DNA from 2 places in the Streptosporangium brasiliense genome. Region 1 is predicted to be linked to the other one. Evidence: riboswitches for the same ligand, from Rfam matches in the RefSeq annotation. Region 1 holds a riboswitch; the other holds the start of a gene.
The links. A riboswitch is a leader RNA that binds a small molecule or an ion and turns the genes downstream of it on or off. The one in region 1 is predicted to bind thiamine pyrophosphate.

Region 1 (15,426 bases):
CGGCGGCCCACCGCGCCCCGGGGACACCGTCGACGGTCTCGGCGGTGTCGGGCAGGCTGCCGCCGGCCGTGGGCCGGTCGTCGGCCAGGACGACCCGGGCGCCCGAGTCCGCGGCGGCCACCGCGGCCGCGAGCCCGGCGGGCCCGGCCCCGACCACCAGGACGTCGCAGTGGGCGTAGACGCCGTCGTAGCGCGCCGGGTCGGGCCCGGTGGCCAGGCGGCCCTTGCCCGGCAGGCCGCGGGCGACCAGCCCGTCGTACAGCTCGACGGTGGTGGCCTGCAGCATCGGCTCGGGGAAGGGGTGCTCGATCTGGACGATCGCGCCGGGCTCCTCGGTCCAGGCGGCGAAGACGCCCCGGGGACGGCCCAGCCGCGCGCTCCTGGCCACCGTGCGGACGCCGTTGGCCAGCAGGGCGGAGGCGAGCGTGTCGCCGCCGCGCCCTTCGAGGTCCCGGCCGTCGAAGCGGAAGCGCAGCGTCTCGCCGCCCTGGTGGTCCCGCCTGCGGAACGGCTGGGAGGTCACGGGGTCACCGGCCGCGGCTCGCCCGGACGGTAGACGGCGTGGATCTCGCCGCTGGCCGTGTCCCTGACCGCGTTGAACCAGCGGCGGCAGCCGGCCGCGTGGCTCCACCGTTCGGCGAAGGGCCCTCGGGGGTTGTCGCGGAAGAACAGGTAGCGGGCCCACTCCTCGTCGGAGAGCGCGGCGGGGTCGCCGGGGTAGGCGACGTGCGCCTGCCCGCCGTAGCGGAACTCGGTCTCGTCGCGTGGCCCGCACCACGGGCAGGGGATCAGCAGCATCGGTCGGGCTCCTCCTAGTGGGCCACCGCGGCGGCGCCGTGCTCGTCCACGAGCGCGCCGGTGGTGAAGCGTTCGAGGGAGAAGGGGGCGTTGAGCGGGTGCGGCTCGCCGTGGGCGATCGTGTGCGCGTAGCACCAGCCCGCCCCCGGCGTGGCCTTGAACCCGCCGGTGCCCCAGCCGCAGTTGACGTACAGCCCGTCCACCGGGGTGAGCCCGACGACCGGCGAGGCGTCGGGGCTGACGTCCACCACCCCGGCCCAGGTCCGCAGCACATGGGCCCGCGCGAAGACGGGGAACAGCTCCAGCGCCGCCGCCATCTGCCGCTCGATGACGTGGAAGGCGCCGCGCTGGCGGTAGGAGTTGCAGGCGTCGACGCCCGCGCCCATGACCAGTTCGCCCTTGTGGGCCTGGCTGACGTAGACGTGCACGGCGTTGGACATGACCACGGTGGGGTGCACGGGCTCCAGCAGGTCCGAGACCAGCGCCTGCAGCGCGTGGCTCTGCAGCGGCAGCGCCAGCCCCGCCGTCCGGGCCACGACGGAGGAGTGGCCGGCCGCGCACAGCGCGACCCGGTCCGCCGAGATGCGCCCCCGGGTGGTCCGTACGGCCCGCGCCCGCCCGCCGGCGACCTCGACCCCGGTGACCTCGCAGTGCTCGATCAGGTGGACGCCCAGCGCGGCGGCGGCGCGGGCGAAGCCCCAGGCGACGTGGTCGTGTCTGGCGATGCCGGCCCGCGGCTGGTAGGTCGCCCCCAGCACCGGGTGGCGCGCGTCCGGGGAGACCTCGACGATCGGGCAGACCTCCTTGACCTCCTCGGGGCCGAGCCACTCGGCGTCGACGCCGTTGAGCCGGTTGGCGTTGACCCGGCGCACGCCGTCCCGGACGTCCTGGAGGCTGTGGGCGAGGTTGAGCACCCCGCGCTGGCTGAACAGGATCGGGTAGCCCAGATCCTCCTCCAGCCCCTCCCACAGCTTCAGCGAGTGCTCGTAGATGCCCGCGCTCTCCTCCAGGAGGTAGTTGGAGCGGATGATCGTGGTGTTGCGGGCCATGTTGCCGCCCGCCAGCCAGCCCTTCTCCAGCACGGCCACGTCGGTGATCCCGTGGTCCCTGGCCAGGTAGTAGGCGGTGGCCAGGGCATGGCCACCCCCGCCGACGATCACCACGTCGTAGGAGCCGCGCGGCTCGGGGCTGTCCCACAGCCGGTCGGGGTGCTCGGGCGGGACTGCGCCCGGCTGCTCGGTGCTCACCGTGATCCCTTCCTCGGTCCGGCCGCGGCGCTAGCCGCGCAGGCGTTTCATCTCCGGGTCGTAGAGCGGTTCCTCGGCGACGACGGCGGCGATCCGCCGGTCGAAGTAGCCGATGTGGAGCACCCGCCCGGAGGTGGAGAGCGCGGCCGGCAGCCAGGCGTAGGCGATGCCCCTGCCGACCGTGTAGCCGTAGGCGGCGCTGGTGACGTATCCGACGCAGCGGTCGCCGTCGTAGACGGGCTCCTTGCCCATGACGACGGCGGCGGGACCATCGATCGTCAGGCAGGTCAGCCGGCGCCGCACCGAGACGCGGCGCTCGGCCAGGGCCGCGCGGCCGATGAAGTCGTCCGGGCCGGCCCCGCGCACGGCGGAGCCCAGGCCCGCCTCGTAGGGGTCGTGCTCGTGGGTCATGTCGGTGCCGAAGGAACGGTAGCCCTTCTCCAGCCGCAGGCTGTCGAAGGCTCCACGGCCGCCCGCGATGACCCCGTGGCGCCGTCCCGCCTCCCAGAGGGTGTCCCAGAGCTTGGCGCCCATGTCGGCCGTCGTGTAGAGCTCCCAGCCGAGCTCTCCGATGTAGGACAGCCGGAGCGCGGTGACGGGCACCGTGCCGACGTGGCCGCGTCCGCACCGGAAGTAGCCGAAGCCGTCGCGGGAGAAGGCGGGGCCGGCCAGCGGCGCCACGAGGTCGCGGGCGCGGGGCCCCCAGACCCCGACGCAGCAGGTCCCGGCCGTGATGTCGCGGACGGTGACCGATCCGTCGGCCGGGAGGTGGCGGTGGAGCCAGTCGAGGTCGAGGTTGCCGTTGGCGCCGACCTGGAACAGGTCCGGGCCGAGCCGGGCGACGGTGATGTCGCCGCGGATGCCGGCGCCCTCGTCCAGCAGCAGGCAGTAGACCACCGATCCGACGGGCCTGCCGACGTCGCCCGTCGAGATCCGCCGCAGGAAGGCGGCGGCCCCGCGGCCGGCGACCTCGATCCGCTTGAGCGCGCTCATGTCGTACAGCGCGACGGACTCCCGCGAGAGCTGGGCCTCGGCACCGACGATCGGCGACCAGTGACGGGCGGCCCACCCGTCCCGCCCGGGGATGTCCCGGCCCGCGAGCAGGGGCTCGTTGGCGCCGTACCACTGGGGGCGTTCCCAGCCGCCGGCCTCCAGGAAGTACGCCGCCAGCTCCCGCTGGCGCGGGTGGAAGGGGCTGGTGCGGAGCGGGCGCAGGTTCTCCGGCGGCTGCAGCGGGTGGATGATGTCGTAGACCTCGGCGAAGTTCTGGCAGCCGCGGGTGAGCACGTACTCCGGGGCGAGCTGGTGCGGCTCGAAGCGGTTGACGTCGCACTCGTGCAGGTCGAAGGAGGAGCAGCGGCCGTCGGTCAGCCACTCGGCCATGGCCCGGGCCACGCCCGCCGAATGCGTCACCCACACGGCCTCGGCCACCCAGAAGCCCTTGACCAGGGATGATTCTCCGAGCAACGGCATGTTGTCGGTGGTGAAGGAGAACAGGCCGTTGATGCCCTCCTCGATCTCCGCCTCCCGGGTCGCGGGCAGCAGCGACCGGGTCTCGGCCCAGGCCGGGGCGAAGTCGCCGGCGGTGAACGGCAGCACCGACGGCATCCCCTCCGCCGCCCCGGGCGGGAGGATCGCTGCGGGCTCGACCGGCATCGGACGGTGGCCGTAGTAGCCGATGCCCAGCCGGCCGGCCCGCTCCCGGTAGTAGAGGTCGGCGTCCTGGTGGCGCAGGATCGGCCGGACGGCCTCCCCGGTCCGCCCGCTCAGCGCGGGGACGGGGCCGGTCCAGGCGAGCTGGTGGGCCAGCGGCGTCAGCGGAAGGGCCATGCCGACCATGCCGGCGATCTTCGGCCCCCAGATGCCCGCGCAGCACACGACGAGGTCCGCCGGGATCTCACCCCGGTCGGTGACGACGGCGGCGACCCGGCCGTCCTCGACGCGGATCTCCAGCACCTTGTGCCGTTCCAGCACGCGCACGCCCCGCTCCCGCGCCAGCCGGAGCTGGACCTCGACCGCGCGCACGGCGTCGGCCAGGCCGTCGGTGGGCACGAAGAGCCCGCCCAGCACCTTGCCGGGATCGAGCAGGCGGTGCCGTGCCACGCACTCCCCGGGGGTGAGCAGGTGCGCCTCGACGCCCCAGGCGGTGGCCCAGCCGTGGCGGCGGCGCAGCTCGGCGAGCCTTCCGGGCGTGGTGGCCACCTCCAGTCCGCCCACCTGGTGGAAGCAGCCGAGCGCGCCGAGCTTGCCGACCGTGTAGCGGGCCAGCTCCGTCATGGTCTTGGCGGGGTTGGTCTGGAAGACCAGCCCCGGCGCGTGGGACGACGATCCGCCGGTGACCGGCACGGTGCCCTGGTCGACGACGGTGATGTCGCTCCAGCCCCTGGCCGACAGCTCGTCGGCGAGGGCCGCCCCGACGACTCCGGCTCCGATGACGACGACGCGCCGGCCTGCCATGCCCACCTCCGCCGTTGCGCGATCCAGAACATGGAGCGCCTCCCGCAACAGATTCTCCCGGGGTGGCAGGACTGTCAAGGAACGGGCGGGCCGGACGGGTCAGCGGGCCGGATCCTCCCGGTGCCGGTAGAAGGCGGCGTGCTCGGCCGCGAGCGGGGTGTTGCCCAGGATCAGGTCGGCCGCCTTCTCCGCCACCATCATGACCGGCGCGTAGATGTTGCCGTTGGTCACGTAGGGCATGACCGAGGCGTCCACGACGCGGAGCCCCTGGAGGCCGTGGACCCGCATGGACAGCGGGTCGACGACGGAGAGGGGGTCGGTGCCCATCCGCGCGGTGCACGAGGGGTGCAGCGCGGTCTCGCCGTCCCGGGCGACCCAGTCCAGGATCTCCTGGTCTGTCCGGACCTCCGGCCCGGGCGACAGCTCCCCCGCGTTGAAGTCGTCCATGGCGGGCCGGGTCAGGATGTCGCGGGCGATCCGGACGGCCTCCACCCACTCGCGCCGGTCCTGCGCGGTGGACAGGTAGTTGAACCGCAGCGCCGGATGGACCCGGGGATCGGTGCTCCTGATCTTCACCGAGCCGCGCGCGTCGGAGTACATCGGCCCGATGTGCACCTGGTAGCCGTGCCCGCCCACCGGTGCGGAGCCGTCGTAGCGGACCGCGACGGGCAGGAAGTGGAACATCAGGTTGGGGTAGGCGACGTCGTCGTTGCCGCGGGCGAAGCCACCCGCCTCGAAGTGGTTGGTCGCCCCGGGGCCGCTGCGCAGGAACAGCCACTGCGCGCCGATCCACGGCCGGTTGCGCCACTTCAGCGCGGGCTGCATCGACACCGGCCGCCTGCAGCCGTACTGGATGTAGACCTCCAGGTGGTCCTGGAGGTTCTCCCCCACGCCGGGCAGGTCGTGCACGACCTCGACGCCGAGCGCGCCCAGCTCCGCGGCGGCGCCGACGCCGGAGAGCTGGAGCAGCTGCGGCGAGTTGATCGCGCCGCCGCAGAGGATGACCTCGCCCGCCCGGACCGTCCGGCCGTCGCACTCCACGCCGACGGCGCGCCCGCCCTCGAACAGGATCCTCGTGACGAAGGCCCGCGTCCTGATCTCCAGGTTGGGCCGCCGCCTGACGGGGTGCAGGTAGGCGCGGGCGGCCGACAGCCGGCGCCCCCGGTGGATGGTGCGGTCGAAGCGGGCGAATCCCTCCTGCCGGTATCCGTTGACGTCGTCGGTCAGCCGGTGGCCGGCCTGCTGCACCGCCTCGAAGAAGGCCGCGAACAGCGGGTTGCGCACCGGCCCGCGTTCGAGCACCAGCGGCCCGTCGTGCCCGCGCAGGGGGTCGTCCGGATCGGCGGCCAGGCAGTTCTCCATGCGCTTGAAGTACGGCAGGCAGTGCGCGAAGTCCCAGGTGCCCATGCCCGGGTCGGCCCCCCAGCGCTCGTAGTCCAGGGGGTTGCCCCGCTGGAAGATCATCCCGTTGATGCTGCTGGAGCCGCCCAGCACCTTGCCCCGGGCATGGTAGATCCGGCGGCCGTTCATGTGCGGCTCGGGCTCGGACTCGTACTTCCAGTCGTAGAAGCGGCTGCCGATGGGGAAGGTCAGCGCGGCGGGCATGTGGATGAACACGTCCCAGAGGGAGTCCGGGCGGCCGGCCTCCAGCACCAGCACTCGGTTGGCGGGGTCGGCGGACAGCCGGTTCGCCAGCGCGCTCCCGGCCGATCCGCCCCCAACGATGACGAAGTCGTACATGTCTGCCTCGTCTCGCTCACAGCAGGGGTGATAGCAGAGATCGTAGTGAATAGCGCAATAAGTCGCACTATACGCAACCAATTCCGCCGGACGCGTTGGACGCGCGTTCCGCGCAGCGCCTACAGTCCCGCTATGGGCAACGATTCCTCCGGTGACCGGGCCGACGGCGGCGGGGTGCAGTCGGTCGACCGGGCCATCAGCATCCTGGAGATCCTCTCCCGGCGCCGGGAGGCGGGGGTCAGCGAGGTCGCCGGGGAGATCGGCGTCCACAAGTCGACCGCCTTCCGGCTGCTCGGGGCGCTGGAGACCCGCGGCCTGGTCGAGCAGGCCGAGGACCGCGGCAAATACCGCCTCAGCTTCGGGATCATCCGCCTGGCGGGCGGTGTGGCCGCCCGGCTGGACCTCACCCAGCAGAGCCGTCCCGTCTGCCGCCGCCTGGCCGAGGAGATCGGCGAGACGGTGAACCTCGCCGTGCTCCGCTCCCACTACGCGGTCAACCTGGACCAGGTGCGCGGGCCGTCGGCGGTCACCACGCAGAACTGGGTCGGGCAGCTCACCCCCCTGCACGCCACGTCGAGCGGGAAGGTCCTGCTGGCCCACCTCGACGGCCGCCACCGGGCCCGGCTCATCGCCGCCGCCGGGCTGGAGGGCTACACCCCCGCCACGATCACCTCGGCCGCCGTGCTGGAGGAGCAGCTGGAGGAGGCCCTGCGCAGGGGTTACGCGGTCACCGTCGAGGAGCTGGAGATCGGGCTGAACGCCATCGCCGCCCCCGTCCGGTCCCACGACGGCGAGATCGTCGCCGCGGTCAGCGCCTCCGGACCCGCCTACCGCCTCAGCCAGGAGCGGATGCACGGGCTCGCCCCGGTGCTGACCGCGGGGGCCGAGGACATCAGCCGCCGGCTGGGCTACACCGCTCGATCCTGACCACGACGCTCTTGGAGGTCGGGGTGTTGGAGGTCTCCGCGACCGAGTCCAGCGGGACGAGCACGTTGGTCTCGGGGAAGTAGGCCGCGCAGCAGCCCCGCGCGGTGGGGTAGGCGACCGCGCGGAACCCCTCGGCCCGGCGCTCCCCGTCGGGCCACTCGCCGACCAGGTCCACCATGTCGCCGTCGGCCAGGTCCCGCTCGGCCAGGTCGTCGGGGTGGACGAAGACGACGCGGCGGCCGCCGCGCACGCCGCGGTAGCGGTCGTCCATGCCGTAGATCGTGGTGTTGTACTGGTCGTGGCTGCGGACCGTCTGCAGCAGCAGCCGCCCCGCCGGGACGCGCAGCACCTCCAGGGGGTTGACGGTGAAGTTGGCCCGGCCGGTCTCGGTCGGGAAGCGCCGCTCGTCGCGCGGCGCGTTGGGCAGGGCGAAGCCGCCGGGGACGCGGACGCGGGCGTTGAAGTCGCCGAACCCGGGCACCACCCGCGCGATGCGCTCGCGGATCGCGTCGTAGTCGGTCTCGAACTCCGCCCAGGGCACGTGGGGGTCGGCGCCGAAGAGCTCCCGTGCCAGCCGGCAGACGATCGCCACCTCGGGCAGCAGCTCCGCCGAGGCCGGCCGGAGCCGGCCCCGGGAGGCGTGCACCAGGCCCATGGAGTCTTCGACCGTGACGAACCGGTCGCCGTCGCGCTCGGTGCGCCCCAGCGCCGGCAGGATGAGCGCCTGCTCGCCGCAGACGGCGTGGGAGCGGTTCAGCTTCGTCGAGACCTGCACGGTGAGCCGGGCGCGGCGCATCGCCGCCTCCGTCACCGCCGTGTCTGGGGTCGCCGCCACGAAGTTGCCGCCCATCGCGAAGAACACCTTGGCCTGTCCCGACCGCAGCGCCCTGATCGCCTCCACGGTGTCCAGGCCGTGACGGCGGGGCGGCTCGAAGCCGAACTCCTCGCGCAGGGCGTCGAGGAAGGACTGCGGCGGCTTCTCGTTGATGCCCATGGTGCGGTCGCCCTGGACGTTGGAGTGCCCGCGCACCGGGCAGACCCCGGCGCCCGGCCGCCCCACGTTCCCGCGCAGCAGCAGGAAGTTGACCACCTCCCGGATGGTGGCGACGGAGTTCTTGTGCTGGGTGAGCCCCATCGCCCAGCACACGATCACCGACCGCGCCCCGAGCACCTCCCGCGCGGTCTCCTCGATGGCCGGGCGGTCCAGCCCGGTCGCCTCCTCCACCTCCGCCCAGTCGAGGTCGCGGACGCTCTTGGCCCAGCCGTCGAAGCCGTGGGTGTGCTCCTCGACGAACTCGCGGTCGACCACCGAGCCGGGGGCGGCGTCCTCGGCCTCCAGCAGCAGCCGCGACAGCCCCTGGAAGAGCGCGAGGTCGCCGTTGAGCCGGATCTGCAGGAAGCGGTCGGCCAGCGTCGTGCCGCGCCCCAGCACCCCGGAGGGCCGCTGCGGGTTCTTGAAGCGGAGCAGGCCCGCCTCGGGCAGCGGGTTGACCGCGATGATCCGCGCCCCGTTCCGCTTGGCCCGCTCCAGCGCCGACAGCATGCGCGGATGGTTGGTGCCCGGGTTCTGGCCGACGACGAGGACGAGGTCGGCGTGGTGCAGGTCCTCCAGCGACACCGTGCCCTTGCCGATGCCCAGCGTCTGGTTGAGCGCCGAGCCGCTGGACTCGTGGCACATGTTGGAGCAGTCGGGCAGGTTGTTGGTGCCGAAGCGGCGCACCAGGAGCTGGTAGGCGAACGCGGCCTCGTTGGAGGTGCGGCCGGAGGTGTAGAACACCGCCTCGTCCGGGCCGCCGAGGGCGCGCAGCTCCCGGGCGACGATGGCGAACGCCTCCTCCCACGTCACCGGCACGTAGTGGTCGGACCCGGCGGGCCTGTGCATCGGCTCGGTGAGCCGTCCCTGCTGGCCCAGCCAGTAGTCGGTGCGCCCGGCCAGCTCCGCCACGGTGTGCGCGGCGAAGAAGTCGCGGGTGACCCTGCGGGTGGTGGCCTCCTCGGCCACCGCCTTGGCGCCGTTCTCGCAGAACTCCGCCGGGCTGCGGTGCTCCCCCTCGGGCCACGCGCAGCCCGGGCAGTCGAAGCCGTCCTTCTGGTTGACCTGGGCCAGGGTCAGGAGCGTGCGGCCGGCGCCCATCTGGGCGTAGGACGTCAGCAGCGACCGGGCCACTCCCGGCATGCCCGCCGCCCACTGCTTGGGCGGGCCGACCTCCAGGCCCTCCTCGGTGACGTCCTCGCGCGGGGCCTTCCTGGCCATCCGGCGCTCCCTTCTTCCCGGTGCCCCGGCTTCCCGGTGCTCTTCCTGGTGCCCCGGCCGGGCCGGGCGGCTCCCCAATCTACGCCGACGCCGGTCCCAGCCGGGCGAGGACCCAGTCGTGGAAGGCCCGGATGTGGTGCTCGCTGGGCACCAGCACCCCGCCGCGGGCGTAGGCGCGGGAGGCCATCGCCGGCTGGCACCGCTCGCAGGCCGCGAAGTCCTGGGCGTTGACCCGGTGGAAGAGCTCGACGGACGGGCCCAGATCCGCGCCCCGCTCGACGACGTCCCGGTGGAAGAGCCAGTCGCACTCGACGACCGTCCGGCCGGCCGACAGGGGGAACATCCGGTGGATGATCACGTGGTCGGGCACCAGGTTGACGAACACCTGCGGCCTGATGGTGATCGCGTAGTAGCGGCGGTCCTGGTCCTCGCTGACGCCCGGGATCCGGTCCACGCCCTGGGACCCGTCGACCGTGAAGCCCCGGACCTCCGCGCCGAAGCGCGCGCCGTGCCCCACGAAGGACTGCGCCGCGTAGCCTCCGGCGAACTCCGGGAGCACCCCGACGAGTTCGGGATGGATGGTGGCGCAGTGGTAGCACTCCATGAAGTTCTCCACCAGGAGCTTCCAGTTCGCCTTCACGTCGTAGACGATCCTGCGGCCCACCTCCAGGTCGCCGACGCCGTAGTTCTCGATCAGTCCCTCCTCGCCCAGCCGGGTGACCACCGCGCCGACCACGTCCGCCTCGAACGGCGGTGGATCGTCGGCCAGGCAGAGCCACACGTAGCCGAGCCACTCCCGCACGTGGACGCCGACCAGCCCGTAGGCGGCCCGGTCGAGGTCGGGCATCGCGGCGAGGTTCGGGGCGGCGACCAGCCGGCCTTCGAGGTCATAGGTCCAGGCGTGGTAGGGGCACCGGAAGGTCCGCCTCACCTCGCCGGACTCCTCGGTGCGGAGCCGGGCGCCCCGGTGGCGGCAGACGTTGAGGAAGGCGCGGACGGAGCCGTCCCGGGCCCGGGTGACCAGGACGCTCTCCCGCCCCACCTGGACCGTCCTGAAGGCGCCGGGCCTGCCCAGGTCGGCGGCGCGGACCGCGCAGAACCACATCGACTCGAAGATGCGCTCCTGTTCCAGGGCGAAGACGCGCTCGTCGGTGTAGTGACCGCCGGGCAGGGTGGCGATCAGGCTGGGGGGCGGGCTGCTCGCGGTCACGATGCCTCCTTCTGGCGGCGGGCCGTCCGATGCCGAGCCGGCGGGCCTCACCGCCGGGGAGGGCGGCGAGGAGCGCGCAGGGACCATCGCGACCAGCAGGGTTTCGCAAAACGGAACGGCCAGCGCTATACGCAACAACGTGAACCCGCGAGTCTCTCTTGTCAAGAGCCGACACGGAGCGTGGGACCGCCCCCGATCCCCGCCCGTCCCTCCCGGCGGACCCGGCGGGGCCACCCTGACCCTCTCAAGACGTCGCCGGTGGTGGTGGGTCAGGCGCGGACCGCGTGCGCCGAGGGTCCGGGCGACCGGCCGGTGGCGGGGCGGCCGGGGCCGTGACAGGCGTGCCCTGTGATCCATGGCGGTCGACGGCGGCCGGCAGGGGACGGAGCCCGGCGAGCTGTTACCCTACTCGCGACGCGGGGTGCCCCGGCGGATCCGGGGCTGAGATCACACCCGTCGAACCTGATCTAGTTCGAACTAGCGAAGGGACGTCATGTTCTGCGACGACGTCTGGGCACGCTCCACCGCACTGCTACGGGCCATCCATGAGCACCCCTTCAACGCCGCACTCGGCGAGGGCACACTCGACCGCCGGCGCTTCGCCTTCTACATCGTGCAGGACGCCAGATACCTCGAGGCGTTCTCCAAGGCGCTCGCCACCGCCTCGGTGCGGGCCGGCGACTCCGAGGAGGCCGCGTTCTGGTCGAGCAGCGCGCACGCCGCGCTGGCCGCCGAGCGGACCCTGCACGAGGGCTACATCGAGGAGTACGGTCTGAGCGCGGCCGACCTCTCGGGCATCCGCACCTCGCCCACCTGCCTCGGCTACTCCTCCTTCCTCCAGGCCGTCGCGCTGGCCGCGCCGTACCCGGTGCTCGTCGCCGCCGTCCTGCCGTGTTTCTGGGTCTACCAGGACGTGGGAGCGGCGCTGGTGAAGCAGGTGGGCGACGTCGCCGGCCACCCCTACCAGGCGTGGATCTCCACCTACGCCGATCCGGATTTCGCCAAGTCGGTCGAGCGGGCCAAGGAGATCGCCGACCGGCTGGCGGCCGGGGCGGACGGCGAGACGCGCGCGGCCATGACCGAGGCGTTCGTCCAGGCCACGGAGTACGAGTGGATGTTCTGGGACAGCGCCTGGAAGCAGGAGACGTGGCCCACGCAACAGTGGCGGCCCGGCGGCTGACCTCCGCCGCCGTACCGGGCCGGTCGGCCCGTCGGGCCGGAGCGAACCGGGCGCGGCGGCCGGCACGCAGGTCGGCGCCGGCCGGGACCGGGCACGATCGGAAGGGTTCTCCCGCTCGCGCAGGTGTGTGCCCACGGCGGTCTGCGCGGGCGGGAGAACCGCTGGGCCCGGCGGACGCTCGGGCGCCTCAGGCGGGCCGGTAGGTGATCAATCGGACCGCGGGGGCGGAGACGACGTCGATGTGGCCGGTGCCCGGCACCTCGATGTGGGCGAAGCCACCCTCGAAGGCGACCCGGGCCTCTTCGACGCGGCCGGTGGGGGCGCCGTCGGGGCCGGTCATCCGGTAGCCCTCGACGAGTTCGACGGAGGCGGTGCGCCAGGTGAGGTTCACGCGGTCACCTCGGGGAAGTCGAGGTCGGGCCGGGCCAGGTGGTTGAAGTAGTTCGACAGGGTGTTGAGCGCGACGTGGGCGACGATCTCGGCGAGCTCGGCGTCGGTCACACCGGCCTGCCGGGCGCGCGCCAGGCTCTCGTCGCCCACCCTGCCGCCCGCCTGGACGACCTCCCGGGTGATCTGCAGGACCGCGTCGGCGTGCGGGTCGGCGTCGTGGCCGTCGCGGGTCAGCTTCAGCTCCTCCTCGCTCAGGCCCATACGGGTGCCGCGCATGGTGTGCGCGCTGACGCAGTAGGTGCAGCGGTTCTCCTGGGCGACCAGCAGGGCGATCTGCTCGCGCAGCCTGGCGCGCAGCACGCCCCGGGTGAGCGCGTCGCGCATCGCCAGGTAACCGCGGAGCGCGGCGGGGCCGTTGGCCAGCGCGGCGTACAGGTTGGGCACCCGGCCGAGCTGGCGTTGTGTCTCCTCCAGCAGGCCCTCGGGGTCATCGGTCAACTGCGGCAGCCGAGGCATGGCGTCTCCCCAAAATGGTACTGATCGGTTCCGTCTGCGGTAACGGTACTGATCGGTTCCATTTCCGTCAAGAATGGATAGAATCCCTGCATGCCGACCCGAGCCCGTGAACGCCTGCTGGACACCGCCGAGGAGCTCTTCTACGCCGAGGGGGTCCGGGCCGTCGGCGTGGAGCAGATCCTGACCGTCTCCAAAGTCGGCCGCGCCTCCTTCTACCGGCACTTCCCGAGCAAGGACGACCTCGTCGTGGCCATGCTCGAACGCCGTGACCTGCGGTGGCGCCAGTGGCTGGCCGAGCGGGTCGCCGCTCACGGCGGCGGGCCGCTGGCGGTCTTCGACGCGCTGGCCGAACGGTTCGCCCGCGCCGACTTCCGCGGGTGCGCCTTCATCAACACGATGGTCGAGAGCGCCGACCCCGACAGCCCGGCCCACCGGGTCGCGGCCGGCCACAAGAACAGGGTGATCGGCTACGTCGAGTCCCTGCTCGTCGCGGCCGGCCACCACGACCCCGCCGTGCTCGCCCGGCAGCTCGTCATGCTCATGGACGGCGCGATCGTCACAGCGCTGCGCGAGCGGTCGGCCGCCCCGGCCGGGCAGGCCCGCGCCGTCGCCGCCGCCCTGCTCGCCGACGCGGCGGAGAACCGGAACGCCGACGCGGCGGAGGGTTAGCGCGGAGGGCTCCGAGGGCTGGAGCGGAGGGCTAGAGCCGATCCTCGCGGGCAGGGGACGGACACTCCGTTCCACGAACCTCAGGAGGTGACGCGCATGACGGCCGACATCCCGATCGTCGTGATCGGTCTGATGGGCGCGGGGAAGACCAGCGTGTCACGGCTGCTCGGCGAGGCCCTCGGCAGGCCCGTGCGCGACAGCGACGAATATCTCCAACAGCGCTACGGCGCCACGGCCGCCGAGATCGCCGCCGGTGACGGCGCCGAGGTGCTCCACGCCAGGGAGGCGGCCCACCTGCGGGAGGCTCTCGCCGAACGGCCCGCGCCGGTCATCGCCGCCGCGGCCAGCGTGCTCGACGACCCGCGCTCCCGGGCCGAGCTGAAGCCGGCCCTGGTCGTGTGGCTGGACGCCACACCCGAGTTCCTGGCCGAGAAGATCAAGGCCAGGTCCCACCGGCCGCGTTTCGGCAAGGAGCCGCTCGCGCTGGCGTCCGAACTGCACGAGCGGCGGGCGGCCTCCTTCGCCGAGGTGGCCGACCTGCGCTTCCAACGGCCCGAGATGTCCAAGCACGAGGTGGCGCGGGCCGTACTCGACCATCTGAAGGCGTCGGCCACGTAGGACGGGCGGCCGCGGCGGCGGGAGGTCAAAGCGAATCTGACCGAGGCCCGCCGCTCCGATGACCGTCGGCAGGGCACAGCCATGGGGTGAACAGCGGACGCCCCGCCCCCGGCGCGGTGAGGGACGCGGTGCGGCGCGGGCCGTCCCCGGGCGGCCTCGACGTCCTCGGTGTGCTCGGCGGGGGCCTGCTGCTGGCCGTGATCGCCGCGCAGGTCGCGTCGGGGCTGCAGCCTCGGCCGATCGGACTGGCCGGCGTGGTCGTGCTGCTGCTGACGGCGAGCGCCCTGGCCTTCGCCGCACGGGCCCATCCCCTCCCCCGGGCGGCCGCGGCGCTGGGCGCCGCGGCGGTGACCGGGTACGCCGCCGAGTGGGTCGGCGTCAGGACCGGGCTGCCCTTCGGGGACTACGGCTACACCGGGCTGCTGCGGCCGCAGCTCGGCGGGGTGCCGGTGGTGGTGGCGCTGGCGTGGGGCGGCATGGGCCTGGCGGCCCACGCGACGGCCGCGGCCGCGGCGCCGGGGAGCCGGGCGGCGCGGATCGGGCTGGGGGCCCTGGCGCTGACCGCGTGGGACCTGTTCCTCGATCCGCAGATGGTCCGGCTGGGCCTGTGGACCTGGCACGACCCGGGCCTCTACCGGGGGGTGCCGGCCGGCAACTTCGCCGGCTGGCTGGTGGTCTCGCTGCTGGTCATGGCCGTGATCGAGGCGGCCCTGACCGACCCGGGCGCCAGGAGCGCCGGGCTGGTCGCGATCTACACGGCGATGGCGTTCATGGAGACCCTGGGGTTCGCGGCCGTCTTCGACCCGCCGGATCCGCTGGTCGCCGGCGTGGGAGGAGCCTGTATGGGCCTGTTCTCCGTACTCGCCTGGAGGCGTGCGTGGCGGAGGTGATCGTGGTCGGCGGCGGCGTGGGCGGCATGGTCTCCGCCCTGCTGCTGGCCCGCCAGGGGCACCGGGTCCGCCTGTACGAGCGGCGGGACCGGCTGGGTGGCAAGCTCGCCGAGCACGCGCGCGACGGTTTCACCTTCTCCGTCGGGCCGTCCCTGCTGACCCTGCCCGGCGTCTTCGCCGATCTCGGCCTGGAGCTCGGCCTCGTCGAGCCGCGGGAGCTGTGCCGCTACCGCTTCGCCGACGGCTCGACGCTGACGGCGCACCGCGCCCCGGACAGGATGGCCGCCGAGGTGGACCGGCTCTCGCCGGGCGAGGGCCGCAACTGGCTGGCCTTCCACCGGTGGGCGCGGGCCTGCTTCGAGGCGTCGTGCCGCACGTTCTTCGCCGGGCCGCTCACCCGGCCGCCGGCGCGGGCGCGCCTGTCGGACCTGCTGGCGGTCGCGCCCGGCCGGACCCTCGACGGCCTGGCCCGGCGCTTCTTCACCGACCGGCGCCTGCGCCAGTACGCCGGCCGTTACGCCACCTACGCG
Region 2 (15,426 bases), 6.3 Mb from region 1:
TGGCCAAGACCGTCGAGAAGGTCACCGGGCTCCGCATCGACCACTACATGGAGATCGGCTTCGGCGGCTTCGTGGGCATCGTCGACGCCATCGGCGGGGTCGAGATCAACGTCAAGCAGGCCATCAAGGACCCCAAGGCGGGCATCGACCTGAAGAAGGGCCTGCAGACGATGGACGGCGGCACGGCCCTCGGTTACGTCCGCACCCGCGCCACCGGCGCCATCCCCGACTTCGACCGGACCCAGCGCCAGCGCCAGTTCTTCTCCGCGGTGGTGAACAAGGCGGCCAGCCCCGGAGTGCTGATCAACCCCTTCCGCTCCGTCCCGCTCGCGCTGAACGCCGCCGACTCCGTGTCCGTCGGCGAGGAGACCGGTGCCTTCAACCTGCTCTCCCTCGGCCTCGCCATGGGTGACAACCCGGTGACCACGGTCGTCCCGGTCGGCTCGCTGCCGACCATCAACGGCCAGTCGGTCGTCAAGTGGGACCGGACCAAGGCCCTGCGCATGTTCGAGGCCCTGGCCCAGGACAAGCCGGTCCCCAAGGACGCCCTCGGCAAGTAGCGGCTCGCCCCGGCCCCGGGCCGGCGTCCCGGCCGGTCGCCTGCCAGCCGCCTGCCCGCCGCCTCCTGGGGCCGATGTCGCGGATCCCCGGCCCGGCCCCGGTCGCCCCGGCCCCGGCCGGGGCGGCGGCTCAGGTGGACGCGCTGGTGGAGGCGGCGACGGTGGCGGCGATCACGCCGGCCATGACGGCGGCGTTGATCGCGGCGATGGTCTTGGCGACGGCCTCGCCGGCCCAGTCGCCCTCGGTGATCTCCTTGATGCGTTCCTTGCTCGCGCCCGGGAACGCCTTGCGATCGATCTTGGCCGCGTGCAGGACGGCGATCAGCACGGCGATCCGCCTGTCGGGGACGGCTCCGGACAGCACGCTTTGGACGCGCTCGCGCACGGCCAGCTCGACGCTGGGGTCACGCTCCGGGTAGCGGGTGCTGGGGAAGATCCCGAGGATCTTCCGCGTCTCCTCGCCCAGCACACCACGCTCGGCCAGGCGGGAGAGCAGGCGCTTGCGGAGCTTGGCCGAGTGGAGCTTGTAGATCCACCAGTCGGGCTTGCGCTCCTTGGTGTCGGCGGCGATCCTGGCCAGTGTCGCGTCCAGCTCCTCCTCGCCGAGAGGGGTGGGGTCCAGGACGGTCACCTTCTTGCCGGCCAGGTCGATCCGGCCGTTGACGGTCAGCTCCGCCAGAAGAGCGCCGCCGAGCGCGGCGTCGAGCTCCGACGAGCTGACCAGCTGCCTGCCCTCCGCTTCGCTGTAGGCGAGCAGGAGAACTTCTTCGGCGATGGTCGTCATGCTCCGACCCTATGCCGTAAGCACTACGTAATCGCCGGCGGCGGCCGGCCGGGATAGCTTCGCACCAGGGCCTGGAGGACGCTTCGAGGATCGGGCCCCGGAGGACATCATGCGGATCGGAAAGCTGCTCCGGCACCCGGCGACCTGGGTGGTCATGACGTTGGGCGCCGTCGCGTTCGGCGTCGCCCTGTATCTGTTCCAGCCCTGGCGCCTGTTCACCACCGTCGAGGTGGACGAGGCCGTGCCGGTCGCGGCGGCCCCGCGGACCGCGGCCCCGGAGACCGCTGTCCCGCCAGGCACCTCCCCGCAGGCCACGGCCACTCCGTCGCCGGGCGGGCCCGGACAGGCCGCGGAGCGGCCCGAGACTCTGGCCACGGGCACGTTCGTCGCGCACGAGCACAGCACCGAGGGCAGGGCCAGGGTGCTCGAACTGGCCGACGGGAGCCGGGTGCTCAGGATCGAGGACCTGGACACCTCCGACGGCCCCGACCTCCGGGTCTGGCTGAGCGACCAGCCCGTCAAGGAGGGCAGGGCCGGGTGGTTCAACCTCGACGACGGCGAGCACCTCGAACTGGGCGAGCTCAAGGGCAACCGGGGCAACGCGAACTACGCCATCCCGGCCGGGGCCGACCTGGACAGCCTGAAGACCGTCACCATCTGGTGCAGGCGCTTCAGCGTCTCCTTCGGCGCCGCGGCTCTGACCTGAGACAGGCGCCAGGGTTCCGGTCCGGGGCCGGTGGTGCTGCCCGGGGCTGGTCCGGGGCCGGTGGTGCTGCCCGGGGCTGTCCGGGGCAGCCGGGACTGGGGCGGGGCCGCCGGGGCTCTGGTCCGGAGCCGGCGGGGCTGCCCGGGGCGGAGATCGGCGCCGGGTCCTGGGTTGAGACAATGCTCGGCTTATGAGCATCTCTGCGGAACTCCACGCCATCGGCCGCCCGCTCGTCGAGGCGCAGCTCGCCCACCCGACGGTGGTGGGGATCGCCCGGGGGGACCTGCCGGAGCCGGTGTTCCGGTCGTGGCTGGAGCAGGACTACCTGTTCCTCCTCGATTACGTCCGGGTGTTCTCCCGGCTGGCCTGGCAGGCCCCCGACGGGCACCTGGGTGACCTGGTGGACCTGGCCCACGCCACCTTCCACGAGGAGCTGAACCTGCACCGGTCGCTGTCGGCGGGCTTCGGCGCCGACCTCGACAGGGCCGAGAAGGGGCCGGCCTGCGCCGCCTACACCTCGTTCCTGCTCGGCTCCGCGGCGGACTACGCCGACGGTCTGGCCGCGCTGTATCCCTGCATGTGGGGCTACTCCACCCTCGGCCGCGTCCTCGCGGAGAATCCCCCGGCCGAGCCGCGCTACCGGGCCTGGGTCGACACCTACGCGCATCCCGACTTCGCCGCGCTGACCGGACGCATCGCCGTGATGATCGACGAGGCCGTGCCCGACCTCGGCCGGGCCAAGGAGCTGTTCACCGAGGGGATGGCCCACGAGCTGGCCTTCTGGGACGTGCCCTGACCTGGTCCTCCGGGGCCGGTCCAGGTGGCCCGCGCGCATATGTTGGCGGGGTCACGGGCGGACGAGCCGCTTTACCCCCCATCTGGTGACGGACTTGAAAGAATGGTTGTCATGAGTGTTCCTGAGGTCGATGCGCGGGACGTGCCGGACGGCGCGTTCCTGCTTGACGTACGAGAGAACGACGAGTGGCGGGCCGGGCACGCGCCGGCGGCCGTCCACATCCCGCTCGGCGAGCTTCAGGCCCGGGTGGACGAGGTGCCGAAGGACGCGCCCGTCTACGTGGTCTGCCGCGTGGGTGGCCGTTCCGCGCACGCCGCCGCCTGGCTCGGGCACGTCGGCTGGGACGCGATCAACGTGGGCGGTGGCATGCAGTCCTGGGAGTCCGCGGGCCGTCCGATGGTCAGCGAGAGCGGTCAGGACCCGTTCGTGGCCTGACCCGGCCCTTGCGCAGAAGGGAGGAAATGACATAATTCACGGCGAATCATCTACCGCGGGAGCTCGGGCGCAACCGGGCTGAGAGGGCGGAACCACGTAGAGGGCCGGGCAGGCCCTCCGACGCGCCGCCGACCGCATGAACCTGTCCGGGTAATGCCGGCGTAGGGAGCTTTCCATGACGTCTGACGTCATCGATGCCAAGCATGCCGAGGCGCCTCTCACTCTCGACCAAGCTCCGCCGAAGACCCTCGGCGCGCTCGACCAGGGCGCGTTCTGGGCCAATCTGGGCGTCAGCCTGCTCGGGTTCTCCTTCGCGCTCTTCCTGATCAACCCGCTGCTCGACGACAACCCGCTCACCTTCACCGCGGCGCTGGTCGCCTCCCTGGTCGGCAGCCTCATCGGCACCGCCATGGTCGGCCTCGCCGCGGTCCCGGGCGCGCAGACCGGCCAGCCCGCGATGGTGCTGCTGCGCGGGCTGTTCGGCGCGAGACTCTCGGCCGTCCCGACCGTGCTCAACATCATCCAGATGATCGGCTGGGGCGCGTTCGAGCTGTGGGTCGTCGCGATGGGCGCGCAGGCGATCTTCGGAACGTCCGTCCCCTACGCGGTCTGGGCGATCGCGGCCGGGGTCCTGACGACGGCGCTGACCATCTATCCTCTGGGTGCCATCCGGTTGATCCGGCGCTTCGTCACGGCCGGCGTGATCATCTCGGTTGTCTGGTTCGCGGTGGTGTTCGTCCGCGACACCCCTGCCCAGACCGGCGGCTCCTGGGACGCCTTCGCCTCGGCCGTCGACTTCGTGATCGCCCTGTCGGTGTCGTGGGTGCCGGTCGCGGCGGACTACGCCAGGCACTCGCGCTCCAGCCGCGCGGCCTTCACCGGCGTCGTCGGCGGCTACACCGTCGCCCAGGTGGCGTGCCTGGCCGTCGGCGTCTACGCGGTGGCGCTCGCCGGCCACGGCGCGGTGCTGGGCCAGCCGACCGCCGTGTTCGCCCCGTTCGTGGCGGCCCCGCTCGGCGCGCTGTTCTTCGGCGTCCTCGTGCTGCGCGAGACCGACCAGTCGTTCGCGAACGTCTACTCCACCGCGATGTCGCTGCAGAACCTGATGCCCCGGGTGGACCGCCGGATCTTCTCCGTGGGCATCGGAGTGCTAACCACGGGCATGGCCCTCGTCGTCGACGTCAACTCCTACGGGGCCTTCCTCGGCATCATCGGCGCGGTGTTCGTGCCGATGCTCGGCGTGCTGGCGGTCGACTACTTCCTGCTCGGCCACGGCAAGGACTGGGACACCTCCGAGAACGCGCCCTCCCGCTGGCTCATGGTGGCCCCGTGGTTGCTGGGCTTCGTCACCTGGTGGATGCTCGCCGCGCCCTCGACCGTGTCGTGGTGGGCGGCGATCTGGAACGGCGCCCGGGACGCCGTCGGCTTCACCCCGCAGCCGTGGATGAGCGCGGCCGTCGGCGCGTTCGTCGTCTCCGGCCTGGTCACCCTCGGCCTCGGCGCGCTCCGCCGCCGCCGCCCGTAGCGGGCGGGGCCGCCCGCCTGGGGCCCGGGGCTACGGGGTGCCGGGCGGCCGGCCCCGGCCGGCCCCCTCGACGCGCAGCAGCCGCTCCTTGGCGGTCGCCCCGCCCGCGTAGCCGCCGAGGACGGCCTCGCTCTCGACCACCCGGTGGCAGGGCACGATCACGCAGACGGGGTTGCTGCCCAGCGCGTTGCCGACCGCGCGCAGCGCCCGCGGCCGGCCGATCCGTTCGGCGATCTCGCGGTAGGTGGTCACCGTCCCGTACGGGACGGCGGTCATCTTCTGCAGCACGGTCCTGGCGAACGGGGTCGCCAGCCGCAGGTCGGCCGTGATGGTGAAGGCGCGCAGCCGTCCGGAGAAGTAGGCGTCCAGCTCCCGGCGGACCGGGTCGAGCCGCCGCGCGTCCGGCCCCATGAAGGAGCCGACCTCCCGGCTGACGCGTTCGAAGACGATGTTCTCGTCCTCGTAGCTGCACGCCACCACCCCCCGGTGCGTCACCGCCAGGACGAGACGCCCCACCGGGCCGTCCAGGGTGCCGAACGCGATGTCGGGGTGGGTGTTCCCTATGTAGTCGGGCGAGGTCACCCGTAGCAGCGCGTCGATGTCACCGGATGACATGGCCCCACCCTTTCGTATCCAGGCGTGTGGTGACCGCAGCGTATCGGACGGATCACCCCAACGAGTGTCAGCACATGCGGACGAAAGTGCCAAGATCAGGCCGGTTGACACGGCACTATGGGTGTGTGGGTGACATCAGGGCCGCCAGTGACGACGGCATCGGCCGTGCGGTCGTCGCCGGCGCGCCCAACGCGATCGTCGCCCTCGACCGGGACCAGACGGTCCTGGCCTGGAATCCCGCCGCCGAACGCCTGTTCGGCTGGCCGGCGGAGGAACTGCTCGGCCGCCGCGCCCCGGTGGTGCCCGAGGAGCTGATGGCCGAGCACAACGCGGTCCTGGAGCGGGTCCGCACCGGCGGCCAGGTCTCGCTGCGGACCAAGCGGTTCCGCCGGGACGGCAGCCTGGTCGACGTGCGGGTCGACACCAGCGCGCTGCGGTCGGAGGCGGGGGCCCTGCTCGGCTACGTCAGCGTCTACCACCTGACCCAGGACGACGAGACGGCCCAGGACCGGGTCGTCCGCCGGGCGCAGCTGGTCCGCAGGCTCACCGACGTGGTCGCCGACATCAACGCCGAGCGGGAGCTGCCCGCGGTCCTCGACCGGATCGCCGCCAGCCTCGCCGAGCTGACGGGGGCCGACGCGGGCGGGTTCGTGCTCATCGAGGGCGACCGGGTCCGCCTCGTGGCCAGCCACCGGCTCCCCGACTCGCTGCGCGACTCCACCGCCGACCTGCGCACGAGCCTGGTCGGCAAGCTCCTGCGCACCGGCCGGACCGTGATGCTGGAGACCGGTGACCAGGCCCGGCTGGACGAGCTGATCTGGTCGCAGCTGCCCGGCCTGCACACCATCGCGCTCGGCGTCGCGGCGGTGGGCAGTCGGCCGTACGGCGCGCTGTACGCCCTGTTCGCCAAGCGCAAGGCCGGCCACGTCGAGCTGGAGCTGCTCGAACTCCTCGCCGGGCACGCCGGGATCGCCGTCGGCAACGCCATGGCCTACCAGGAGGCCGTACGGCAGCGCGCCCACGAGCGGGCGGTGTTCGACGCCAGCGCCGACGGCATCGCGGTCCTCGACAGCACCGGCCGGGTCATCCAGTGGAACCCGGCGGCCGGCGAGCTGACGGGCTTCCCCGCGGCCGAGGTGATCGGCGGGCCGCCGCCGTTCCCGCTGCCGGAGCCGGGTGACAAGCTCACCCTCCAACTGCCCTCGGGCGCCTGGCTGGACGTGCTCTGCGCGGAGATCGTGGAGACGGGCGAGATCGTGGTCGACTTCCGCGACATCACCCGGGCCAAGGAGCTGGAGGAGGCCAAAGATCTCTTCCTGGCCACCACCAGCCATGAGCTGCGCACCCCGATCACGGTGGTGCGCGGCTTCGCCGGCACGCTCGACTCGCGCTGGGACAGCATGACCGACGTCGAGCGCCGGGCCGCGGTGCACACCATCGCCGAGCGGGCGCGCTCCCTCGGCCAGCTCATGGACCACGTGCTGCTGGGCTCCCGGGCCGGGGCGGGCGAGCTCACTCTCAAGATCGAGGGCTTCGACCTCGGCGAGCTGCTCCGGACCGCCACGCTGGGCCTGCCGGTCCTGTCGGACCTGCACCGGGTCGAGGTGAGCGTCCCCGGCGACCTGCCCCCGGTCTCCGGCGACGCGCTGGCCACCGACATCATGCTCGGCCAGCTCCTGGAGAACGCGTTCAAGTATTCGCCGGACGGCGGCCTCATCAGGGTCGAGGCCTGGGCGGCCGGCGACCGGGTGGTGGTGGTCGTCGACGACGAGGGCGTGGGCATAGCCCCGGCCAGCAGAGAACGCGTCTTCGAGCGCTTCGTCCAGGGAGACAGCAGCGACCGCCGCCGGTTCGGCGGGGTCGGCCTGGGCCTCTACATCGTGCGCAGCCTGGCTCAGGCCCAGGGGGCCGAGGTGTCGGCGCACCCTCGGCCGGGCGGCGGCACCCGCATGCGCCTGGCCCTGCGCATTGCCGACACGCCAGGCGCCCTTACCTAAGTGACACGCCGATGCGGTAACGACCCGGTAACGGATGAGCTGATCTATTGTCGAATGTGCACAAGCTGTAATTGACGCCCGGTTTCTAAGACCATCTAACGGGGCATTTCGGTCGTACTGGGGTGTGTTCCTCAGGGGGGAACAGGGATACGGGGAGGTGAGTGCGTCGAGCGTCGTGTTGTTGCCGTATGCACCGTCCAGCGTCGCCGTCGCACGCCAACGCCTCTGCTCTGACCTGCAGGAATGGGGGGTCTACGAGACCGCGATAGATGATGCGGTCCTCGTGGTGAGCGAGCTGCTGAGCAACGCGCTCCGGCACGCGCATCCTTTACCGTCCGGTCAGATCAGGGTGGCGTGGCGCTGGACTGACGGATACGTCGAGGTTGCGGTGAGTGACGGAGGGGCCGCCACAGAGCCGCGCGCCGGACGGCCCACGCTCTCCTCACTGGGGGGCAGGGGTCTCGGCATCGTCGAGTATCTGGCCGCCAAATGGGGGGTCAGGCACGACGGTGAGATCACCACTGTCTGGGCGGTGGTCACGACTGTCAGCACTGTGAGTAACGGTAATGGTCAGGTTTCCATGCCCGAGCCCGCGCTGCGGGAGTGCGGATAGGTCCTGTCCCGCTTCATCGCCGTGAAGCGGGACAAGATCGTGATCATTCTCAGGCGGGGGCCGGACGGTACAGCAGCGCCCTCTCGCCGGCCGTCCACGCCGTGGTGACCAGCAGATAGATCCCGGCCGCGAGCGGGAGCACGGCCGCGGCCAGCACCGTCGCGTACGGCAGGAGCGGCATCACCCTGCGGAGCGCCTCCGGCTGGACCTGGTCGCCCATCGCGCGCCGCATCCGGCGCGATGTGACCGACGCCACGGTGAGCAGCAGCAGGAAGAGACCGGCGAAGACCAGCGTCGGCCCGCTGAGCAGCCCGTACCCGGCGACCGCGCCGGCGAGCTGCTGGCCCAGCGGCACGCCGAACAGCCCGTGGGTGAGCAGGGCGTTCGCGTGCCCGGCGATCACCGAGGAGGTGAAGACCCGGTACGTCACCATGAGGAACGGCAGCTGGGCCAGGCCCGGCAGGCAGCCGGCCAGCGGGGAGGCCTTCTCCCCGGCGTAGAGCGCGGCCAGCTCCCGGCGGAGCCGCTCGGGGTCGTGGCCGTGCCTGCTCCTCAGCTCCTGGAGCCGGGGGGCCAGCCGTGCCCTGACCCGCTCGCCCCTGGCCTGCATGACGCTGAGCGGCAGCAGCAGGAGCCGGACGGCGAGGGTGAACAGGACGATCGCCGGCGCGGTGGAGCCCAGCGGCCCGGCGAGCGCGGTGATGAGACCGGCGGTGAACTCGATGACGGGGTCGAACATGGGAGCCCTTCTGACTGGTGTGGGATCAGCACAGAAGGCGCCCGCGGTCCGGACGTGTCGACGCGGTGCTACGCGGGCGCCGGGCCCGCTGACGGTGCTCTCGGCCGTGACCGCCCGGCCGCGTCGGGGTCGCGCTGCCGGACGAACAGGGTCCGCCTGGCCCGCTCGCGCCGGGCCAGCGGCGCTCCCCGCCCCGCCCCGGAGGCGAGGGGCAGCACGCGCAGCGCCCAGGCGAGCAGGAGCACGCCCAGTCCGACCACGGCGGTCGCCGTCACGGCGCCGCCGCCGTCGAAGATCCAGACCGACAGCGTCTGGAGGGCGAGCAGGAGGCTCACTTGGCGAACTTGCCCGCGACCGTGACCACGGCGACGACCACGAAGGCGACCAGTGCCAGCACGACCAGGAACTTCAGCAGCCCGAACAGCGCGGGCAGCACGAGCCCGAACACGACGTAGAGCGCGAGGATGACGCCCAGGACTGCCATCACGGTACGACTCATGAGGCCACCGTACGTCCGGCGACCGGCCCGATGGAGGCCGGAACCATAACGATCCAGTGCTTACGGAGTGGTGACGCGGCATAGGGATCGGCCGCGCCCGGGCCTACCGTGGGGACCATGAGCACGCGGATTCTGGTGGTCGACGACGACCCGACGGTGGCCGAGGTCGTGGCCCGCTACCTGGAGCGCGACGGCCATCAGGTCGAGTGCGTGGGAGACGGCGCCGAGGCGCTCAGGCGCGCGCTGTCCAACCCGCCGGACCTGCTGGTGCTCGACCTCATGCTGCCGAAGATGGACGGGCTCCAGGTCTGCAGGAAGCTCAGGGAGCGCTGGCCCGTCCCGGTGATCATGCTGACCGCGCTGGGTGAGGAGATCGACCGGGTCGTGGGCCTGGAGACCGGCGCCGACGACTACGTCACCAAGCCGTTCAGCCCCCGCGAGCTGGCGCTGCGCGTGCAGTCGGTGCTGCGGCGGGCGCGCGGCGCCTCGGTGCCGGCCGGGACCGGCGTGCTCAGGGACGGCGCCCTCGTGGTCGACGTCGGCGCCCACGAGGTACGGCTCGGCGACGACCGGATCACGCTGACCGCCCGGGAGTTCGACCTCCTGGCCCATCTCATGCGCAACCCCCGCCAGGCCTTCAGCCGCTCCGCCCTGCTCGACCAGGTCTGGGGGTGGTCCTTCGGCGACTCCTCCACGGTGACCGTCCACGTCCGCCGCCTCCGCGAGAAGATCGAGCCGGACCCGACCGCCCCCCGGCGCATCGTCACGGTGTGGGGCGTCGGCTACCGCTACGAACCCCTGACGCAGACATGATCCCCGAGATCCTGCTGATCGTCGCCGTCACGGCCGGGCTCGGCCTGCTGGTGGCCCTGGCCGGGCTCGGCGTGATGCGGCTGCTGCGGGAGCGGTCGATCGGGGTGATGCTGGCGGTGGTCGCCGTGGTGACGGTCCTGGCCACGGTGGGGGGCGTGGTGGCCATCACCCTGAAGATGATCATCGAGGGCACGCCCAGGGACATCGTGCTCAGCGTGGTCGTGGTCGGCGGCCTGGTCGGCATGGGGGTCGCGACGGTGCTCGCCCGCCGGGTCGTGGCGGCCAGCCGCAGGCTGGTCGCCGCCGTGCACGCCGTCCCGCCCTCGGGGGAGTTCGTGCCGCCCCGCGGCCTGCCCGCGGAGCTCGACACCATCGCCAGGACGCTGGAGCAGGCATACGAGCGCCTCCGCCTGGGCCACGAGCGCGAGCGCGCCCTGGAGAGCGCCCGCCGCGAGCTCGTCGCCTGGGTCAGCCACGACCTGCGCACCCCGCTGGCCGGTATGCGGGCCATGGCCGAGGCCCTGGAGGACGGGGTGGTCGCCGACCCGAGGACGGTGAGCCGCTACCACACACAGATCCGCCTGGAGGTGGAGCGGCTGTCGGGCATGGTGGACGACCTGTTCGAGCTGTCCAGGATCCACGCCGGCGCGCTGCGCCTGTCCCGGCGGCGGATCGGCCTCGGCGACCTGGTCGCCGACGCCCTGGCCGGGGTGGAGCCGCTGGCCCGGGCCAAGGGAGTACGGCTGGCGGGCCAGGTCGACCAGGCGGTCCCGGTCCAGGCCGACGCCGGGGAGCTGTCCCGGGCCCTGCGCAACCTGGTGGTCAACGCGATCAGGCACACCCCGGGCGACGGCACGGTCCGGGTGCGCGCGCTGGCGGAGGGCGGGGTCGCCCGCCTGCAGGTCGCCGACTGCTGCGGCGGCATCCCGGCCGACGACCTGCCCCGCGTGTTCGACGTCGCCTTCCGCGGCGAGGCGGCCCGGACCCCGACCGCGGACGGTACGGGAGCCGGGCTCGGTCTGGCGATCGCCCGCGGCATCGTCGAGGCCCACGAGGGGGCCATCGACGTCGTCAACGCCGGGCCCGGCTGCCGGTTCGAGATCCGGCTCCCGCTGTCCGCTTGAGCCCCGGCCGCGGCCGGGTCAGGCGGTCATGGCTCCCGCCGCCCCGTGCGGGTCGTCAGCACCGCGACCTCGCCCTCGGGCCGGACCGGTATGACGAGCGTCACCTGCGTGTCGTCGCCGCTCTCGCCGTCGTCGGGTTCGACGTGCTGGCAGGAGGTGGGGGGCCGGGGACTGCCGAAGGACTCGGCCATGGCGCGGAAGGTGGGGCACGGCCAGCGCCACATGCAGCTGCGGCAGCGCAGGATCGGGCGTGCCGCGTCGCTGGTGATGCCGCCCGCGTCGCGGGGCTGGTGCAGGTCGAGGAGCCTGACCCCGAGGGCGGCGAAGCCGAGCAGCTCCTCGCGCGCGCCTTCGAGGAAGTCGAGGTCCTCGCTCGCCAGGCGGGTTCTGATGGGGACGTATCCCTCGCGGTTCACCAGGCCGCGCAGGGAGTTGGCCGCATCGTGCCACGAGGTGGCCTTCTCGGTGCGGGTGATCATGGACTCCAGGTGCTCCCGGAGCCGCTGTCGCTGGGGATCCTCAGGAAGGTCGGTGTTCATTGATGCGTTCGAGCCCGTTTCTACTCAACGGCCGCCACTGACGTAGCGCAGGGACGGTCGGGAGATTCCGGGTCTCCCCCCTTTCCGGCTAAGCCGGTGTTGCACAGTGTCAAGTTTCGCGCACTCGCGGTTTCCATGAGGGCGAAACGGGGGACAAAGGGCCGACGACTCGGGTTAGTCGAGAGAACGTGACCAGCGGCCTCCGCGCCGCTAGTGTGCCCGCTGTGGAGCTAAAAGTCTCAACTCGATCTCATGTCGGTCACACCGTCATGGCCGTTACCGGCGAAATCGACCTATATACCGCTCCTGGACTGCAGTCCGAGTTCACTCGGCTGCTCCAGGAGAGCCCGACCACCTACGTGGTCATCGACATGTCCGGAGTGGAGTTCTGCGACTCCACCGGCATGAACGTGCTGCTCTCGGCGCTCAAGCGGCTGAAGGAGCGGGGCGGCACCCTGGAGCTGGCGGCGCCGCGGCCCGCCGTACGCAAGATCCTGCAGGTCACCGGGCTCGACTCGGTGTTCACCGTGCACGAGGCGGTGCCCGGGAAGCTGCTGACGGCCAAGCCCAAGGGATGACCGGCACAGCGGTGATCATCCCGGCCAAGGACGAGGCCGACCGGATCGGCGCCACCGTGACCGCGGCCCTGGCGCTGTCCGGTGTGGACCTCGTCATGGTCGTGGACGACGGATCGACGGACCAGACGGGCCGGGTGGCGAAGGCCGCCGGCGCCCGTGTCGTGCGGCACAGCCGCAACCGGGGCAAGGCCGCCGCCATGGAGAGCGGGGCGGAGGCCGTGCGCCTGTTCGACGGGGAGGAGCCCCGCCACCTGCTGTTCCTCGACGCCGACCTGGGCGAGAGCGCGCACGCGGCCGCGCCCCTGATCAAGCCGGTCATGACGGGTGAGGCGGACATGACCATCGCCGTGTTCGCCACCCGCGTGAAGCTGGGCGGTCACGGGTTCGTGGTGCGGCTCGCACGCCAGGGCATCGAGCGCGCCACCGGCTGGACGCCCACCCAGCCGCTCAACGGCCAGCGCTGCCTGACCAGGGCCGCGTTCGAGGCCGCCCGGCCGCTGGCCCACGGCTTCGGTGTGGAGACCGCTCTGACGATCGACCTGCTCCGCAGGGGGTTCCGCGTGCGGGAGGTCGAGGTGGAGATGAGCCACCGGGCCACCGGCACCGACTGGAAGGCCCAGCTCCACCGGGCCAGGCAGTTCCGCGACGTCGCCCGGGCCCTGCTGGCCCGTAGGTAGACGGGCCTCCACGGCCGGCCCGTCCGCGGGCGCGCCCACCCGCGGGAGGCCGTCCGGGCCCCGCCGGTCCGCGGGCGCAGCCGCCTGCCACGGCCGGCCCGCTCCGGGCACTGCGCGGGATGTGCTGGAATTTGCGGGTGACTCGGGTTCCGTCGGATGTCGATGAGAGACGGGTTCCCGCGTCCGGCGCGCCGCGGGGGCTCGACGCCGCCGCGTACGCGGCCGTCGGGCTGTCGGCCGCGCTGACGCTCCTGATCGGGCTGCTGGGCCCCTCGGCCATGGTGCCCGGCCTGCCCGGCCCGTCCTGGCAGCCCCCTTACTCCCTGAACCTGCGCCCCGACGGCCATCTGGTGATCGCGATGGCGGCGGGGGCGATCGTGCTGGGCGGGCTCGGGCTCGCCGCCGCCCTGCGGTCCCGGTGGGGGCCGGATCCGCGGTGGCTGCTCGCGGCCGGTTGCACGGCGGCGGCGCTGGCGGCCTTCCTGCCGCCGTCGGGCTCGGCCGACCACCTCAACTACGCCGCCTACGGCCGGCTGGTCACGCTCGGCCACGATCCCTACGCCGTCACCCCCGCCGCTCTGCCCGGCGACCCCGTCACCGGAGCGGTGGAGGAGTGGGCCGGTGTGACGAGCGTCTACGGCCCGGTGGCGACCGCCGTGCAGGCGCTGGCCAGTCTCGCCGGAGGCGACTCGGTCAGGCTGACGGTCTCCGTGATGGCGGCCTTCAACGCGGCGGCGTTCATCGGCACCGCGCTGCTGCTGCACCGCTTCACCAGGGCGGACGCGGACCTGCAGCGGCGGGCGGCGCTGCTGTGGGCGGCCAACCCCCTGCTGCTCTACCACCTGGCCGCCGGGATGCACGTCGACACCCTGGCCGTCGCCTGCATGGTCGCGGCGCTCATGGCCCGTGGCGCGGGCTCCGGGCTGCTGCTCGGGGTGGGGATCGGGGTCAAGCTCAACGCCGGGCTGGTCGCGCTCGGCCCGGCGTGGGAGCTGCGCCGCTCGCCCGGCAGGCTCGCCGTCGTGGCGGGCACCGCGACGGCCACCGTGCTGGCCGTCTACGGCGTCGCCGGGCCGCACGTCCTCGACCAGCTCGGCGCGGCCAGCAAGAAGGTCTCGCTCGGCACGCCGTGGCAGCTCGTCAAGCTCGGGCTCCAGGCGCTGTCCGGGCCCGGCGCCTACACGGCCTGGATCCAGGCCGGCTCCCTGCTCCTGCTGGCCGTGCTCGCCTGGCTGCTGCTGCGGGCCGCGCCCCACCACACGGCCCCGGCGGTCGCCGCGGTGATGGTGGTCGCCTGGCTGTTCGCCGCGCCGTACGCGCTGCCCTGGTACGACGGGCTGGCCTTCGCGCTGCTGGCCATGGCCTCCTGGCCCGCGCTGGAGGGCTTCATGGTGGCCCGGGTGACGATCCTCTCCCTGGGCTACCTGCCGGCCAGGGAGGCCATGCGCCCGGAGGACCTGCTCTGGCTGAAGACCCTCGTCAGGGAGCGGGTGGTGCCGTGGTCCCTGCTGGCGCTGACGCTCGCTCTGCTGTGGTGGGCGGCGAGAGCTGGAGCGCGCGCACGCAGGCGGCCAGCGTCAGCGGCACCGCGACCGTGAGCGCCATCGCCGGGATCGCGATGCCCGAGTCGTTCATCAGGAACCCGATCAGCGCGCAGGCCAGCGCGCCGATCAGCCCGGCGCGCAGCGCCGGCGCGAGCAGGTAGGCCCGGCCCAGCGCGGAGGCGCCCCACCGGGAGGGCCGGTCCAGCACCAGGAAGAGGAAGGCCAGCGCGACCAGGGAGAGCAGGGTCAGCGACCAGTTGCCGACCGTGACCCCGACCATCGCGCCGAGCTTGCGGCCGATCACGGTCCAGGCCTCGCCGTCCAGCACCTGCTGGACGAAGGAGCCCAGGTGGGTGCGGCGGGCGGGCGGCTTGAGCCAGTCGGCCACCGCGATCACCCCGATGAGCAGGACGCCCGCCAGCCCGACCAGGCCGAGTTTGACCGGTGAGACCCGGCTGCCGGACAGCAGGATCAGGAAGACGGCCACCCCGACCAGGAACGCCGGGACCCCGCCGAAGTCGGCGCCCCAGGCGGGCCATCCGTCGGCGAACACCGCGAACAGGCCGTAGGCCGCGCAGATCACCATCGCGAGCGTGCGCCGGCCGCGGGAGATCAGCCACTGGGCGACCCCGGCCATGGCCAGGATCGTCCCGGCGGAGTAGACGGCGAAGGCGATGTTGCTGAAGCCGTAGAAGCGGCCGCCGGTGACGGGCTCGTAGCCGGTCACCGCGTTCACCTGGAGCCTGGAGCCGGTCATCACGTCGGCCAGCAGGGCCAGCGAGGTGATGCCGGCGACCACGGTCAGCGGGCCGAGCACGTGGGCCCGCCACGGCCCGGCGGAGGCGATCCCGGCGATCGCGCAGGCGATGCCGGCGATGGTCA

Region 2: it holds a riboswitch for thiamine pyrophosphate, as region 1 does, so the genes downstream of both, J2S55_RS17325 (purine-cytosine permease family protein) here and J2S55_RS46365 (TenA family protein) in region 1, are expected to answer to the same signal.

Annotation. Positions count from the first base shown of each region.
Region 1 is NZ_JAUSRB010000002.1:8,120,562-8,135,987, forward strand. Features, by position in the region: gene J2S55_RS46325 (2Fe-2S iron-sulfur cluster-binding protein) at 1-523, opposite strand, end outside; gene J2S55_RS46330 (sarcosine oxidase subunit delta) at 520-798, opposite strand; gene J2S55_RS46335 (sarcosine oxidase subunit beta family protein) at 813-2,045, opposite strand; gene J2S55_RS46340 (GcvT family protein) at 2,076-4,502, opposite strand; gene betA (choline dehydrogenase) at 4,602-6,242, opposite strand; gene J2S55_RS46350 (IclR family transcriptional regulator) at 6,375-7,169, shown strand; gene J2S55_RS46355 (FdhF/YdeP family oxidoreductase) at 7,135-9,423, opposite strand; gene J2S55_RS46360 (aromatic ring-hydroxylating oxygenase subunit alpha) at 9,503-10,633, opposite strand; TPP riboswitch at 11,041-11,139, shown strand; gene J2S55_RS46365 (TenA family protein) at 11,127-11,813, shown strand; gene J2S55_RS46370 (hypothetical protein) at 12,001-12,204, opposite strand; gene J2S55_RS46375 (carboxymuconolactone decarboxylase family protein) at 12,201-12,719, opposite strand; gene J2S55_RS46380 (TetR/AcrR family transcriptional regulator) at 12,810-13,388, shown strand; gene J2S55_RS46385 (shikimate kinase) at 13,485-14,006, shown strand; gene J2S55_RS46390 (carotenoid biosynthesis protein) at 14,093-14,896, shown strand; gene J2S55_RS46395 (phytoene desaturase family protein) at 14,884-15,426, shown strand, end outside.
Region 2 is NZ_JAUSRB010000002.1:1,864,469-1,879,894, forward strand. Features, by position in the region: gene J2S55_RS17300 (LCP family protein) at 1-560, shown strand, start outside; gene J2S55_RS17305 (GOLPH3/VPS74 family protein) at 691-1,344, opposite strand; gene J2S55_RS17310 (DM13 domain-containing protein) at 1,454-2,050, shown strand; gene J2S55_RS17315 (TenA family protein) at 2,241-2,846, shown strand; gene J2S55_RS17320 (rhodanese-like domain-containing protein) at 2,949-3,281, shown strand; TPP riboswitch at 3,327-3,466, shown strand; gene J2S55_RS17325 (purine-cytosine permease family protein) at 3,457-4,806, shown strand; gene J2S55_RS17330 (methylated-DNA--[protein]-cysteine S-methyltransferase) at 4,837-5,421, opposite strand; gene J2S55_RS17335 (PAS domain-containing sensor histidine kinase) at 5,496-7,418, shown strand; gene J2S55_RS17340 (ATP-binding protein) at 7,576-8,031, shown strand; gene J2S55_RS17345 (YidC/Oxa1 family membrane protein insertase) at 8,081-8,770, opposite strand; gene J2S55_RS17350 (DUF6412 domain-containing protein) at 8,839-9,105, opposite strand; gene J2S55_RS17355 (hypothetical protein) at 9,102-9,269, opposite strand; gene J2S55_RS17360 (response regulator transcription factor) at 9,387-10,082, shown strand; gene J2S55_RS17365 (sensor histidine kinase) at 10,079-11,206, shown strand; gene J2S55_RS17370 (hypothetical protein) at 11,233-11,745, opposite strand; gene J2S55_RS17375 (STAS domain-containing protein) at 11,970-12,323, shown strand; gene J2S55_RS17380 (glycosyltransferase family 2 protein) at 12,320-13,000, shown strand; gene J2S55_RS17385 (MptA/MptB family glycosyltransferase) at 13,138-14,598, shown strand; gene J2S55_RS17390 (hypothetical protein) at 14,480-15,426, opposite strand, start outside.